Regions from separate parts of the Xanthomonas sp. WHRI 1810A genome, predicted to be linked through region 3. Evidence: riboswitches for the same ligand, from Rfam matches in the RefSeq annotation. Region 3 holds a riboswitch; each other region holds the start of a gene.
The links. A riboswitch is a leader RNA that binds a small molecule or an ion and turns the genes downstream of it on or off. The one in region 3 is predicted to bind cobalamin.
Positions count from the first base shown of each region.

Region 1: it holds a riboswitch for cobalamin, as region 3 does, so the genes downstream of both, cobO (cob(I)yrinic acid a,c-diamide adenosyltransferase) here and ABQX22_RS22255 (CbtB domain-containing protein) in region 3, are expected to answer to the same signal.
Region 2: it holds a riboswitch for cobalamin, as region 3 does, so the genes downstream of both, ABQX22_RS05860 (ABC transporter substrate-binding protein) here and ABQX22_RS22255 (CbtB domain-containing protein) in region 3, are expected to answer to the same signal.

Region 1 covers NZ_JBEGED010000004.1:203,822-207,090, forward strand. The annotation lists gene ABQX22_RS08735 (cobyrinate a,c-diamide synthase) at 1-887, opposite strand, end outside; gene cobO (cob(I)yrinic acid a,c-diamide adenosyltransferase) at 898-1,509, opposite strand; cobalamin riboswitch at 1,621-1,835, opposite strand; gene ABQX22_RS08745 (PQQ-dependent sugar dehydrogenase) at 1,985-3,269, shown strand, end outside.
Region 2 covers NZ_JBEGED010000002.1:583,887-587,155, reverse strand. The annotation lists gene ABQX22_RS05865 (FecCD family ABC transporter permease) at 1-537, opposite strand, end outside; gene ABQX22_RS05860 (ABC transporter substrate-binding protein) at 534-1,547, opposite strand; cobalamin riboswitch at 1,688-1,883, opposite strand; gene ABQX22_RS05855 (epoxide hydrolase family protein) at 1,927-3,099, opposite strand; gene ABQX22_RS05850 (TetR/AcrR family transcriptional regulator) at 3,153-3,269, opposite strand, start outside.
Region 3 covers NZ_JBEGED010000018.1:19,824-23,092, forward strand. The annotation lists gene ABQX22_RS22250 (NAD(P)/FAD-dependent oxidoreductase) at 1-1,062, opposite strand, end outside; cobalamin riboswitch at 1,402-1,638, shown strand; gene ABQX22_RS22255 (CbtB domain-containing protein) at 1,737-1,937, shown strand; gene ABQX22_RS22260 (CbtA family protein) at 1,949-2,677, shown strand; gene ABQX22_RS22265 (cobalamin biosynthesis protein) at 2,674-3,087, shown strand; gene cobM (precorrin-4 C(11)-methyltransferase) at 3,188-3,269, shown strand, end outside.

The DNA of each region.
Region 1 (3,269 bases), on a different contig from region 3:
ACGTGGTGCAGCTCGGGGTAGCCACCCGGCAGATACAGGCTGTCGGCATCCGGCAAGCGTTGATCGCGAATGGGCGAGAAAAACAACAACTCGGCGCCCATGGCCCGCAGCAGGTCGAGGCTGGCGCCGTACATGAACGCAAAGGCCTCGTCGTGGGCGATGGCGATGCGCACGCCTTCGAGCAAGCGTTCTGCGGCCACGAACTCAGGGGCTTCGAAGGTAACGGCGGGCGGCAACGCGACTTCGCAGGTGCTGGCCAGGGCATTAGCCGCCGAGTCGAGGCGCACATCGAGATCGTTCAATTCGCTGGCTTGCACCAGACCCAGATGGCGGCTCGGCAGTTCGATACCGGTTTCCCGGGACAACGCGCCGTACCAGCGCAGGCCTTCGGTAAGGCTGCCCTCCAATAGTTGCGCGTGACGTACGGTGCCGACCCGGTTGGCCAGCACGCCGGCAAACGGCAGATCCGGCTGATAGCGCGCCAGGCCCAACGCCAGCGCGCCGAAGGTCTGGGCCATGGCCGTGCCGTCGATAACGCCCAGCACCGGCACGCCGAAACGTCGGGCAAGGTCCGCGCTGGACGGCGTGCCGTCGAACAGCCCCATCACGCCCTCGATCAGAATCAGGTCAGCGTCCGCGGCGGCTTCCCACAACAGGCGTCGGCTTTCGTCCTCGCCCACCATCCACATGTCCAGCTGGTAAACCGGGTTGCCGCTGGCGCGTTCGAGGATCATCGGGTCAAGAAAATCCGGACCGCATTTGAACACACGGACCTTACGCCCCTGATTGCGGTGCAAACGGGCGAGCGCGGCGGTCACCGTGGTCTTGCCCTGCCCGGAGGCAGGCGCGGCAATCAGTACCGCCGGGCAGTGCCTGGCCTGACTCATGAACACTCACTCACAGTTCAATACCCTTCTGCGCGCGAATGCCGGACTGGAACGCGTGCTTGACCACGCTGATGTCCGACACCGTGTCCGACAGGTCGATCAGTTCCTGCTTGGCGCCACGGCCGGTGACCACCACGTGCTGCATCGGCGGACGCGCCTGCAGGTCGGCAAGCACTTGCTCCAGATCCAGGTAGCCGTGCTTGAGGGCGATGTTGAGTTCGTCGAGGATCACCAGGCCGATACCGGGGTCACGCAGCATGTCCTGGGTCACGCCCCACGCGGATTCGGCGGCGGCGATGTCGCGCTGGCGATCCTGGGTTTCCCAGGTAAAGCCCTCGCCCATGACGTGATAACGCACTTGCTCGGGGAAGCGGCGGAAAAACAGCTCCTCGCCGGTGCTGTTGCGGCCCTTGATGAACTGCACCACGCCGCACTGCATGCCGTGGCCCATGGCGCGGGCGAGCATGCCGAACGCCGAACTGCTTTTGCCTTTGCCGTTGCCGGTCAGCACCAGCAGCAGCCCGCATTCATTGGGGGCGCTGGCAATGCGCTCATCCATCACGGCCTTTTTGCGCAGCATCCGCGCCAGGTGGCGTTCGTCACGTTCGGGGGTTTCGCTCATCTCAGCTCTCCGCTTGAGGGCAGGTAAAACGCAGACGGAGCGCACGAGCAGGCACTGGCAACACGGCGCCCTTCAAGGCGGACCGCGGCGCAGAGCATCGCCCTCCGTGATGCTGTGGAATTGGATCAGGCCGGTCTCCGGACTCATGAGCGATACGTCGGGCCATGCGCCTTCCCATGCTCAGTGAGCACAGTGGCATCGTGCGTGGCTTTTTCTCATTTACCGTTGCGGAGGCAGCGCCGGGATCGAATTCAACGTTCTCACCGGCTTCCCTGTTTCACCCTGTCGAGACTGGTCCGAAGGGCACCTGAAACAAGGGGCGAAGGGTAGAGGGTTGAGGTATGAGCGTCAATCGACGCTGCGCCTGATCCGCGCATCCAGCCCGCACTTGGCCTATCGGTTGAAACTAAGCGGCGTAAGGTGTCTCTACCTAGGTACATAAAAATACCAACTGCCTACGAAATGGAGATCGACGATGTTCAAGCTCAGACCTCAAGTTGCTTTGGTTCTGCTGGTCGCCGGGGGCCTTGCCGCCTGCGGCGAATCCTCGAAACTGCAGGTCAGTGACGGCATGGGGACCTCCCCCAAGCTACCTGAACCCAACAAGACCCTGATCCCGACCGTGAACATCGCCCCTGCCGTGGGCTGGGCCGCCGGCGCCAAACCCACTGCCGCGCCGGGCACCCAGGTCGCCGCCTTCGCTGAAGGCCTGGACCACCCGCGCTGGCTGTACGTGCTGCCCAACGGTGACGTGCTGGTGGCCGAAACCAATTCCCCGCCCAAGCCCGATGATGGCAAAGGCATTCGCGGCTGGGTCATGGAAAAAGTCATGGGCCGTGCCGGTGCCGGCGTTCCCAGCCCGAACCGCATCACCCTGCTGCGCGACAAGGACCACGACGGTGTCGCTGAAACCCGCACGGTGTTTCTGCAAAACCTCAACTCGCCGTTCGGCATGGCGCTGGTGGGCAACAAGTTTTATGTGGCCGACACCGACCGCCTGATCAGCTTCAACTACGAGTCCGGCCAGACGTCCATCAGCGGCCAGCCCACCAAGGTTGTCGATCTGCCGGGTGGCACGCTCAACCATCACTGGACCAAGAACGTCATCGCCAGCAAGGACGGGACCAAGCTCTACGTCACCGTCGGTTCCAACAGTAACGTCGGCGAGAACGGCCTGGACAAGGAAGAAGGCCGCGCGGCGATTTGGGAAGTGGACCCGGCCACCGGCTCGCACCGGATTTTTGCCTCGGGCCTGCGCAATCCCAACGGGATGGCGTGGGAACCGAACACCGGCGCGTTGTGGACGGCCGTCAACGAGCGTGACGAGATTGGCAGCGATCTGGTCCCCGATTACGTGACGTCCGTGAAGGACGGTGCTTTCTATGGCTGGCCGTTCAGCTATTACGGCCAGCACGTGGACGTGCGCGTGACGCCACAAAATCCAGACCTGGTGGCCAAGGCCATCGCCCCGGATTTCGCCGTGGGTCCGCACACCGCCTCCCTGGGCCTGACGTTTGCTGACGGGAAAACCCTGCCGGCGCCGTTCACCGAAGGGCTGTTCATCGGTCAGCACGGCTCGTGGAACCGCAAACCGTACAGTGGCTACAAAGTGTTGTTCGTACCGTTCAAGAATGGCAAGCCGAGCGGCACACCGGTTGATCTGCTGACAGGCTTCCTGAGTTCGGACGAAAAAGCCCAGGGCCGCCCGGTCGGCGTGATCAACGACAACAACGGTGGTCTGCTGGTGGCGGATGATGTGG
Region 2 (3,269 bases), on a different contig from region 3:
TTCGGAGCTGGCCGATTTGGTGATGAGAAACGCCGTCAGCGCATTGAACAGCTGCGAGCCGGCAATCCCCGCCAGAATGATCTGGCCGTTGCCACCGGGTGACTGACTGGCGCGCGCCAGCAGGACCACCACGGCGAAGGCCGCCACCGCCCCGGCAAAGGCGCCCACCGACAGCGAAATCAGCCCCGCCCCCAGGCCCAGCAACGCGACCATCACCGCGCCGGTGGACGCCCCGGCGGAAATTCCCAGCAGATAGGGATCGGCCAGCGGGTTGCGCAGCAGCGATTGCAGGATCACGCCGCAGGTGGCCAGCCCTGCACCGCAGGCCGCCGCCACCAGGGCGCGGGTCAGGCGGTAATTCCAGACGATGCCTTCGTCGATGGGGTCGAGCACATAACCCGCCGCCCATAGCTTGTTGGCCAGCACCTGGAGCACGACCTGAGGGTCGATGCGGGTTTCACCGATGGCGACACCGGCGATCACGGCCAGCAGCAGGATCAGCAACGCCAGCAGCGTACGAGTCAGGGTCCCGGTCATTTCGGCAGGTCGTAGTCGTTAAGGGCCGCTGCCAGGGTTTCGAGGCCGTCGAACATTCTCAGGCTGGCCTGCATGGCCATGGCGTCGAGGATGATGATGCGGTTTTGTTTGACCGCGTCCATGTTGCGGGTCACGGGGTCGCTGCGCAGGAATGCCAGCTTCTTCTGGTAGTCATCGGCCGGGAAGCGGCGGCGGTCCATGCGCGCAATGATCAGGAAGGTCGGGTTGGCCTTGGCGATGGTTTCCCAGCCCACGGTCGGCCATTCCTCGTCGGACTGCACCACGTTACGCACGCCAAGGGTGTTGAGCATGAAGTCCGGAATGCCCTTGTGCCCGGCGACATAGGGGTCGATGTCCAGGCTGGCACTGGAGAACCAGAACAGCGCGCTGGTCTGCTTCAAATCGTTGGTTTTCGCCGTGGCGATGGACTTGGCCATGCTGGCTTTGAGTGCCGCGTTCAGTTGCTGGCCTCGGTCCTGCACATCGAAAATCTCGGCCAGCTGGCTGATGCTTTTGTAAATGCTGTCGACGCGGAACGCCTCCAGCCGCGTGCCGTCGGCACCGACCCGATTGTCCTTGGCTTCGCAGTCGGAAGGCATCAGGTAGGTCGGGATCTTCAGTTCGTGAAACTGCTCCCGGGTGCCGACCACGCCTTGCGGGCCCACCATCCACTCCAGTTCCACCGCCACCAGCCCCGGACGCTGCCCGATCACCGACTCGAAACTCGGTTCGTTGTCGGCCAGCCGCGGGATCTTGTCGTTCTCGGTCTTGTACGTGGCCAGCACGTCGTTGAACCACAGCGAGGTGCCCACCACCTTGTCGCTCAAGCCCATGGCGTAGAGCATTTCTGTGCCGGCCTGGCCGATGGTCACGGCGCGGGTCGGCGCCTGCTGGAAAGTCAGCGTGCTGCCGCAGTTCTCGACCGTCAGGGGATAGTGAGTCGGCGCGGCGTGGGCGAGGGTGGACAGGCCCAGTGTGCAGGCCAGGGTGACAAGGCGGGGCAACAACATGACGCAATCTCCGGTCGACCGTACAGGGCAGGGGTACGGACCGGAAACACATCATCGAACGCTGCCGTCAACGGCAGAGAAGTGCCGGTCACTGAGGTGACACACGGCGCAAGGATGTCCTTCCCGGACACCCCGCCGGTTAGTGATTTGCTTGGCCGGCAGGTCTCCTGACTGGTGCGTCGTCGCCTGGCTCCGGCCTTCCCGGAAGCGATTCCAGTGGCAGTTCAGGAGCAGGCTCAGCACCTACAGTTGCGGGGGCAGTTCCGTTTGATGCCGCGCAAGGCATCACGGATTCCCTATTAATCCCATGTGGAAACCGGCGCCGGCATGGTAGTCGATCGCAGTGTGTTTCACCATTCTTGCAGCCGTGTCTGGGGATTCATCGAGCCTGCGGCGCCTGATCCCGCAGCGGCCTGAAAAAGCGTCGAATCTCCTCGGCCAGCAAATCGGGCTGCTCCAGCGCCGCGAAATGACCGCCGCGCGGCAGGTGTTCCCAACGCTGCACATTGAACACGCGCTCCACCCAACTGCGTGGGGGCATCGGCAGCTCCTTGGGAAAGACCGCCACGCCCAAGGGGGTCTGTACGCGCTCATTGGCCGGGAACACCAGCGGGTTCAGGCGGTTTTCCTTGTACAGCCGCAGGCTCGCCTGAATGTTGCCACTGAACCAGTACAGCGAAATGTCGCTGAGCAGCGTGTCGAACGGCACCACCTGTTCCAGGTTGCCGGAGTGATCCACCCACGCCTGGAATTTCTCGACGATCCACGCCGCAAGGCCTGCCGGGGAGTCGGAAAGGGCGAACGCCAGGGTCTGGGGTTTGGTGGCGTGCAGCGCGGCGTAGGCACCTTCGCTGGCCGAAAATTGACTGCCGCGATTGAGGAAGTCCTGTTCCTGCTCGCTTAACGGTTGTTGGTCGTCCCCCAGGGGCGGCCTGAAACTGCCGGGGATGAAATTGAGGTGGGCGCCGATCATGCGGGCGCTGTGGCGGCGGGCGAGCCACATGGACACGCCGGCACCGATGTCCCCGCCCTGGGCGCCAAACCGGTCGTAGCCCAGCTCGCCCATCAGCGCTGCCCAGAGGTCAGCGATCTGCTGCGTACTGGTCCCGGCGCCGGTCGGGGCGGGGGAGCAGCCGTAGCCCGGCAGGGACGGCACAACCACATCAAATGCATCGGCTGCGTCACCGCCATATTTCGCCGGATCCGTCAGGCGCGGGAGGATGTCTTCCATCTCCAGGAACGAGCCCGGCCAGCCATGGGTCAGGATCAGCGGCATCGGTCTGGGCCCGACCCCGCGCTGGTGCACGAAGTGAATCGCCTGGCCGTCGATCTCTGCCATGAACTGCGGCAGCTGATTGATGCGCTGCTCCTGGGCACGCCAGTCAAATTCATCGGTCCAGTAACTCAGCAGCCGCTGAAGGAACACCGCGGCGGTGCCGTCATTCCAGCTGTCGCTGGTCAGCGTGTCGGGCAGACGCGTCGCAAGCAGGCGCCGATGAAGGTCGTCCAGTTGCTCGGAAGGTACGGACAGCGTGAAAGGACGGATGGCCATGTCAGCTACCTGGTGGGAGGAAAGAGGGTAGGGTCGGCAGTAACGTCTGGCAGTCAGGTTTGCTGACTTTCCACCGACAGTGGGCCGGTGACACGCAACGCATCCCATAAACCCATGAGCTGCGTCACTGCCTGGTCGATCTGCTCGAAAGCCACGCCGTCCCGGGCCAA
Region 3 (3,269 bases):
GCTGAGCAACGGAATGCTTGCCGCCGGTACCGCGACCCGTCCGCACCAGCAGTGGGTGATCGGGGTGCCGGCCAGCATCGGGTAGATGTCGAGCATTTCCCGGTGCACGCGGGCCACATCGTGCTCATTCAAGGCATCGCGGAACGCCCCGCGAGTGCCCAGCACAAAGCGGCCGTCCTCGGTCTTGCGGAAATAGCGCAGCACCCGAAAAGTGTCGGACACCGGCAGCCCGTCGGGCAGCACCTGCGCCTGCAACTCGGCGGGCAGCGGCGCGGTGGCCGCCTGCAAACTCCACAAGGTGACGTAGGTGTGGGGCAGCGCGGGCAATAACGGGGAGGAATAGGCGTTGGTGGCGATGATGACCTGCTCGGCCTGAATCTCGCCGCCGGCGGTCAGCACGGTCCAGCCCGACGCTGAGCGACGCAGGCTGAGTGCTGCGCAGTGCTCGAAAATGGCCACGCCACGTTGCCGGGCGGCGGCGGCCAGTCCGTGCACGTACTCGAACGGCTGAAGCTGTCCGGCCCGGCGGTCCAGCAGCGCGCCCTGATAGATAGCGGTACCCAGCCGCTCGGCGACTTGCGGGCGATCGAGCATCTCAACGCCGGCGCCACGCGCCTGCCATTGCGCGGCACGGGCCTGCAGCAGGCTGAGGGCGTGCTCGTTGTGGGCGGCCTGAAGCCAGCCGTTCTGCTGTGCGCCACAGGCGATGCCGAGCCGGTCGATCAGGCGGAACACGTAATCGGACGCGTCCCCCACCAGTTCCACCATCGCCGCCCCCCGCGCCGGGCCGAACCGCGCGATCAGTTCGTCCGGGTTGAGCTTGAGGCCGGGAATCACCTGCCCGCCATTGCGCCCGGAAGCGCCTGCACCGATGGCCATTGCGTCGATGACCACCACCTCACCCTGGGCGCCGCCCTCCTCGCTCAACGCCAGCGCGGTAGACAGACCGGTGTAGCCCGCGCCGATTACTACGCAACGGGTACGTGTCGGCAAGCGCGCCGCCAGTGACGGACCGCAGGCATTTTCCTGCCAGAGGCAGTGAAAGACGTCGGTTATTTTCAAGATTCACCCGTATCGATTAACGATATGGTGCTAGGTATAGGCGATATGACGCAGCACGCAAGGCGATGTCCGTACACACGTCGTAATCGGTGTCATGGGGTCGTAATTCACCCGTGAGGTATCGATGTTCGATACGGCGTCAGACCATGTAGAAGTGAGCTAGCTCACGATGGCGGCCGCACATTCGACACATCGCCCGCGCCTGAAACAGCTATCGCGAGCAAGCTCACCGCTACACGGGAACTGGAATGCCGGCGAGACCTCGGTCGGACAAGCCCTGCGACAGCAGCCCCCTCCGCGAGGAGGCCGTCGATTGACGAAGCACCCTTACCATGCTTTCCTACACGCCTTGTTACGGGTGCCCCTCACAGGGTGAAACGGGAAACCGGTGCGTATCGGCCGCAAGGCTTGTGCAAGTCCGGCGCTGCCCCCGCAACGGTAAGCGAGAGAAGAGTCAATCCACTGTGTCTGTCATGGCTGTTGGCATGGGGCATGGGAAGGCGACTCTTGGAGGTGCACGCCGCGCGCGTTCTGCCCCTCGCAAGCCCGGAGACCGGCCCGCAACTGACACCTAACAAACCCGCGGTGGGCGGGCGCTGTTGAGTCTCTGCTGACGCCTGTCAGCGGGTTTCCCTGCGCTTTCCTGCTCGCTGATATTTTCAGAGGGACGCGCCATGTCGATCAGCACCACCACCCATGCAGCTTCCAGCACCCCCGCTACCGCTACCGCCACCCAAAGCCAACGCCTGACCGCTGCCGTCAGCGCAATGATCCTGGGTGCGTTCCTGGTCTACTTCGCCGGCTTCTCGCACATCGACGCGGTGCACAACGCGGCGCACGACACCCGTCACAGCTCTGCCTTTCCGTGCCATTGAGGCCTGACGCCATGTTCAAGCGTATCGCGCAAACGGCCGGGTTCACCGGGCTGATCGCGGCCCTGTTGCTAACCGTGCTGCAGAGTTTGTGGGTCGGGCCGCTGATTCATCTGGCGGAGACCTACGAAAAAGCCCCGGCTGCTCAAGCCGCTCAAGCCCACGAACATGCCGACGGCGCCATGCCCGGCCATGTGCATGATGCCGAAGCCTGGGAACCGGAAGACGGTTGGCAGCGGGTTACCTCCACCGCGGGCGGCAATCTGGTGGTGGCAGTCGGCTTCTCCTTGATGCTTGCGGCGCTGTACACCCTGCGCGCGCCGGCTCGTACGTCTCAGGGCGCACTCTGGGGTTTGGCAGGTTTTGCGGTGTTCGTCCTGGCGCCGACCCTCGGCCTGCCGCCCGAACTGCCCGGCACTGCGGCTGCGGACCTGACTCAGCGTCAGTTCTGGTGGATTGGCGCGGCGGCGTCGACGGCCGTTGGCCTGTCGCTGATCGTGTTCGGTCGGCATTGGGCGCTCAAGGCACTGGCCGTTGCGATTCTGGTGGTGCCCCATGTCATCGGCGCGCCGCAGCCCGTCGTTCATTCAAGCCTGGCCCCGGAAGCCCTGGCGGCGCAGTTCAAAACGGCCTCGCTGCTGACCAATTTCGTGTTCTGGGTGGCCATGGGCCTGATCAGCGCCTGGCTGTTCCGTCGTAACAACCCTGAGTTGCGCGCCACCGAACTGCCACAGGCCGCATGACCGCTACCCGCCTGCCGCCGACGCTGGTGGCGGGCATTGGATGCCGGCGGGGTTGTTCGGCCGGGTCGCTGCAGGCTTTGATTGAAAGCAGCCTCACGGACCACGGCCTTCGTATTGAAGCCATCACCGCCCTCGCCTCCATCAACCTGAAATCGTCGGAGCCGGGGCTGGTTGAGCTGGCCGAAGCGCTGGGGCTGCCGCTGGTGGTATTCAGCGCCGATGAACTGGCCAGGTTCGAGCCGCAGTTGAGCCATCGTTCGATGGCTGCGTTCGAGGCCACCGGTTGTTATGGCGTCGCAGAAAGCGCGGCGCTGGCGTTAGCTTCGCAGCTGCTCAACGCCCCGCATCGTTTATTGATCACCCGCTGCAAAACCCGCGACGCTACGTTCGCCCTTGCCGGACTCCTGTAGGAGCGCGCTTGCCCGCGATTGCGTAGTGTCAGGCGATACATCGGTTGCAGAACGTTCCCATTCGCGGGCAAGCGCGCTCCTACAGTTCAAGGAATTCACCATGACCGTTTTTTTCATCGGCGCAGGCCCCGGCGACCCGGAACTGATCACGGTCAAGGGCCAACGCCTGATCCGCAGTTGCC